One region of the Streptomyces sp. NBC_00569 genome, then DNA from elsewhere that is predicted to be linked to it. Evidence: riboswitches for the same ligand, from Rfam matches in the RefSeq annotation. Region 1 holds a riboswitch; the other holds the start of a gene.
The links. A riboswitch is a leader RNA that binds a small molecule or an ion and turns the genes downstream of it on or off. The one in region 1 is predicted to bind S-adenosylmethionine.
Positions count from the first base shown of each region.

Region 2: linked by a shared signal. The riboswitch ahead of thrC (threonine synthase) and the one ahead of OHO83_RS31665 (aminotransferase class V-fold PLP-dependent enzyme) in region 1 are both predicted to bind S-adenosylmethionine.

Region 1 is NZ_CP107783.1:7,050,265-7,052,650, reverse strand. Features, by position in the region: gene OHO83_RS31665 (aminotransferase class V-fold PLP-dependent enzyme) at 24-1,385, opposite strand; SAM riboswitch class IV at 1,551-1,667, opposite strand; gene trpD (anthranilate phosphoribosyltransferase) at 1,781-2,386, opposite strand, start outside.
Region 2 is NZ_CP107783.1:5,594,632-5,597,017, forward strand. Features, by position in the region: gene OHO83_RS25270 (hypothetical protein) at 1-3, opposite strand, end outside; gene OHO83_RS25275 (glucosyl-3-phosphoglycerate synthase) at 40-987, opposite strand; SAM riboswitch class I at 1,168-1,299, shown strand; gene thrC (threonine synthase) at 1,317-2,386, shown strand, end outside.

The DNA of each region.
Region 1 (2,386 bases):
TCATGTCCGGTGCGGTCCGCGGATCACACCGCGGGGACGCAACGCCCGTCCTCCGTGCGGTAGTTCCAGCGCGCGCCGTCGCGGACCAGCTCGGTGACGGCGCGGACGAAGCGCTCGACGTGCTCGTCCGGGGTGCCGGCGCCGAAGCTGACGCGGATCGCGTTGAGGGACTTCTCGCCGGGCGCGGCCTCGGGCGCCCCGCACTCCCCCTGCGACTGCGGGTCGCTGCCCAGCAGGGTGCGCACGAGCGGGTGAGCACAGAAGAGGCCGTCGCGCACCCCGATGCCGTACTCGGCGGAGAGCGCGGCCGCGAAGTGCGAGCTGTTCCAGCCGTCGACGACGAAGGAGATGACACCGACGCGCGGGGCGTCGTCGCCGAACAGCGAGAGCACCTTCACCTCGGGTACGGCGGCGAGGCCGTCACGGACCTTGCCGATCAGGTACTGCTCACGGGCGACGAGCGAGTCGAAGCCCGCCTCGGTGAGGGCCTTGCAGGCGGAGGCGATGGAGTAGACGCCGATGACGTTCGGCGAACCGGCCTCGTGGCGGGCCGCGCTGTCGTGCCACTCGACGTCCACACCGCCGTCGGCGCGCCGCGCGACCTTGCGGGAGGCGCCGCCACCGGCGAGGTACGGCTCGGAGGCCTGGAGCCAGTCGGCGCGGCCGGCGAGGACGCCGGAGCCGAAAGGCGCGTACAGCTTGTGCCCGGAGAAGGCGACCCAGTCGACGTCGAGGTCCTGGATGTCGACGGGGTGGTGCGGGGCGAGCTGCGCCGCGTCGAGGACGATACGGGCGCCGTGGGCGTGGGCCGCGGCGGCGAGCTCACGGACGGGCCACAGCTCGCCGGTGACGTTCGAGGCACCCGTGACGCACACCAGGGCGGGCCCGTAGGGGTCGCGGTCGGCGAGGGCGCTCTCCAGGGTCCGGACGGCCTCACCGGGCGTGCGCGGCGCGTTCAGGTAGGTCACGCGGGCGTCGCGCCACGGCAGGAGGGAGGCGTGGTGCTCGGTCTCGAAGACGAAGACCTCGCAGTCGGCGGGGAGCACGGCGGCGAGCAGGTTGAGCGAGTCGGTGGTCGAGCGGGTGAAGATCACCTGGTCGTCGGCGCGGCAGCCGAGGAACTCGGCGACGGTCACGCGGGAGTTCTCGAAGAGGTCGGTCGACAGCTGCGACAGGTACCCGGCGCCGCGGTGCACGCTGCCGTAGTACGGCGCGTAGGCCGCCACGTCGTCCCAGACCCGCTGGAGCGCCGGGGCGCTGGCCGCGTAGTCGAGGGCCGCGTAGGTGACCTCGCCACCGGTGACGAGCGGAACGGTGACATCACGGCCGAGAACCGGCAGAGGGGTACAAAGCGACTGGTCGGCGGCAGCGGTGGAGACAGACATGGCGAACTCCCGTAAGAGGCAAGCGAATTGACCATGCCGGAGCCGATGGCTCGACGGCGCAGCCGAAAAGGAAAAGGGTGTGCGGAGGTGGGGCGGAGATGCCCTATCGCATTCGCTTGCTCACGAGACTGCTCCCTTGAGGACCAGGACCCCAGGGTGTGCAGGGGTCCGCGCTTGCAGAGCACCTTGCTGTGCCCTGCCTGGTCTTCACCCGGGGCACCCCGCCACGGACGGAGGGTTGCCGGACAGCGAGCCGGGGCCTAATCGCTGTCACTCATGACCTGCCGAGAAGTATGCCAGCCGATCGCTTCATCGCAACAGCGTGTCCGCATCCCGGACGGAGCGTGGTGGGGAGGCACCGGCCGGTACCTCCCCACCCTGCGTGCCTTACGCGCTCACGCGTTGCTGGCCGCCACCCAGCGCTCCAGCGTCCTCTTCGCGGCGCCCGAGTCGATCGACTCGGCGGCGCGGGCCATGCCGGCCCGGATCTGGTCGGTCAGCGGGCCGTCGCCGGGCGTGAGAGCGACGAGGGCCGCCGCCGAGTTGAGGAGGACCGCGTCCCGTACCGGGCCCCTCTCACCGTCCAGGAGGCGGCGGGCGACCTCCGCGTTGTACGAGGCGTCGGCGCCCCGCAGCGCGGACACCGGCACCAGCTCGAGGCCGACGTCCCGCGGGTCGAAGGCCTCCTCGCGCACGGCGCCGTCCCGGACCACCCAGATCCGCGAGGTCGCCGTCGTCGTCAGCTCGTCCAGACCGTCGTCGCCGCGGAAGACGAGCGACGAGTGGCCGCGCTCGGCGAAGACACCGGCCACGATGGGCGCCATCCGCGCGTCGGCGACCCCGACGGCCTGCGCCCGCACCTTGGCCGGGTTGGTCAGCGGACCGAGGAAGTTGAACGTGGTGCGGATGCCCAGCTGGCCGCGCGCCGCCGCCACGTGCCGCAGCGCCGGGTGGAACTTCACGGCGAAGCAGAACGTGATCCCGGCCTCCTCCGCGACCTC
Region 2 (2,386 bases), 1.5 Mb from region 1:
CATAAAGGGCAATGTAGGCAAAACATACGATTGCCCCGGCTACGCCACGCGGCGCTCCGCGTACTCGGTGATTTCGGTCATCGGGGGGCGTTCCTCGGTGTCCACATCATGCGTGCGCGGCTCGAATCCCTGTTCCCCGCGCTCGAACTGGGTGAGCACCGGACGTACGAGGTGCCCGCGCGCGAGCCGCAGTTGCGCGGTGCGGTAGATCGCCGCGGCCATCCGCCCGAGCGCCTGCCCGTCCTGGTGCCGGTGCTTGCGCACGCCCACGTCGACCTGCCCGAGCGCGTCCAGGCCCACCGTGTGCAGCGCGTCGACGAGAAGACCGAGCTCGACTCCGTAACCGACGGGGAACGGCAGGCGCTCCAGGAGCGACCTGCGGGCCGCGTACTCGCCGCCGAGCGGCTGCACGAACCCCGCGAGCAGCGGCCAGTGCAGATTGAGGACGGGGCGCGCGACCAGCTCCGTGACCCGGCCCCCCTGGCCCGCGGCGGACCCGAGCGGGCGGTCGTACATCGCCTTCACGAAGTCCACGCCGGGATCCGTGAGCAGCGGGCCCACGATCCCCGAGACGAAGTCCGCGGAGAACTCCTTCAGGTCCGCGTCGACGAAGCAGACGATGTCGCCGCCCGTCACGAGCAGCGAGCGCCACAGCACCTCGCCCTTGCCGGGCAGGGCCGGGATCCTCGGCAGGATCGTGTCCCGGTGCACGACGCGCGCCCCGGCGGCCCGCGCGACCTCGGCCGTACGGTCCGTCGAGCCCGAGTCGATCACCACCAGCTCGTCGACCAGCGGCACCCGCTCCGTCATCAGGGCGCGCCGGATCTCGGCGACGATCTCGCCGACCGTCTCCTCCTCGTTCAGCGCGGGCAGTACCACGCTCACCGAGGTGCCCGAGGCACGCTTCGCGGCGATCAACTGAGGGAGCGGGCGGTCCGACACCGACCAGGAACGCCTGCTCAGCCAGCGCTCAACTTCTTCCAGCACGGTGCGCGGCTCCTCACTGTCTGAACTGTCTGATCACGAACTGTGATCCATCTCGCGGTTCGGACGACTATCTCAAGCGTCCAGGCCTTCGGTTACAGTCTTGAACAACGCCGGTGACCATCGCATGTCGGGGTCGCCGCCGCGCTTGAGTGATCAAGTGCCAGCTCAACAACCGAATAGCGCTCATCCAGAGGGACAGAGGGATACGGCCCGTTGAAGTCCCGGCAACCCTCCCGCCGACCTTGTCGAGGTCCAGGTGGGGAAGGTGCCAATTCCGTCTCGTGGCGAGATGCGCCGCGAGGAAGATGAGGAGAAAGGGCCTCGCCATCATGGCTGCGCAGACTGTCGCCACCACCACGTCCGTTGATCTCGGACCCGCCTCGGCGCTTTCCTGCCGCGAGTGCGGCACCAGCTTCCCGCTCGGACCGATCTTCGCCTGTGCCGAGTGTTTCGGGCCGCTCGAAGTCTCCTACGACCTGCCGGTCGGCGACCCCGAGTCGCTGCGCAAGGAGATCGAGGCCGGACCCGCCAACATCTGGCGCTACGCCCCTCTCCTGCCCGTCCCGGCCGACGTCGCCGAGAAGCCGAACCTGAACCCCGGCTGGACCAAGCTCGTCAAGGCCGACAACCTTGCCCGTGAACTCGGCGTCGAGCAGGGCAAGCTGTTCGTCAAGGACGACTCCGGCAACCCCACGCACTCCTTCAAGGACCGCGTCGTCGCCCAGGCCATCGAGGCCGCCCGCGCCTTCGGCTTCACCACCCTGTCCTGCTCCTCCACCGGCAACCTCGCCGGCGCCGTCGGCGCCGCCGCGGCCCGTGCCGGCTTCCGCTCCTGCGTGTTCATCCCGCACGACCTGGAGCAGGGCAAGGTCGTCATGGCCGCGGTCTACGGCGGCGAACTCGTCGGTATCGAGGGCAACTACGACGACGTCAACCGCTTCTGCTCCGAGCTCATCGGCGACCCGCTCGGCGAGGGCTGGGGCTTCGTCAACGTCAACCTGCGCCCGTACTACGGCGAGGGCTCCAAGACGCTCGCGTACGAGATCTGCGAGCAGCTCGGCTGGCGGCTCCCGGACCAGCTGGTCATCCCGATCGCGTCCGGCTCCCAGTTCACGAAGATCGACAAGGGCCTCCAGGAGCTGATCAAGCTCGGCCTCGTCGAGGACAAGCCGTACAAGCTCTTCGGCGCCCAGGCCGAGGGCTGCTCGCCGGTGTCCGTCGCCTACAAGGGCGGCCACGACGTCGTGCGGCCGCAGAAGCCGAACACGATCGCCAAGTCCCTGGCCATCGGCAACCCGGCCGACGGCCCGTACGTCCTCGACATCGCCCGCCGCACCGGCGGCGCCGTGGAGGACGTCGACGACGAGCAGGTCGTCGAGGCGATCAAGCTCCTCGCGCA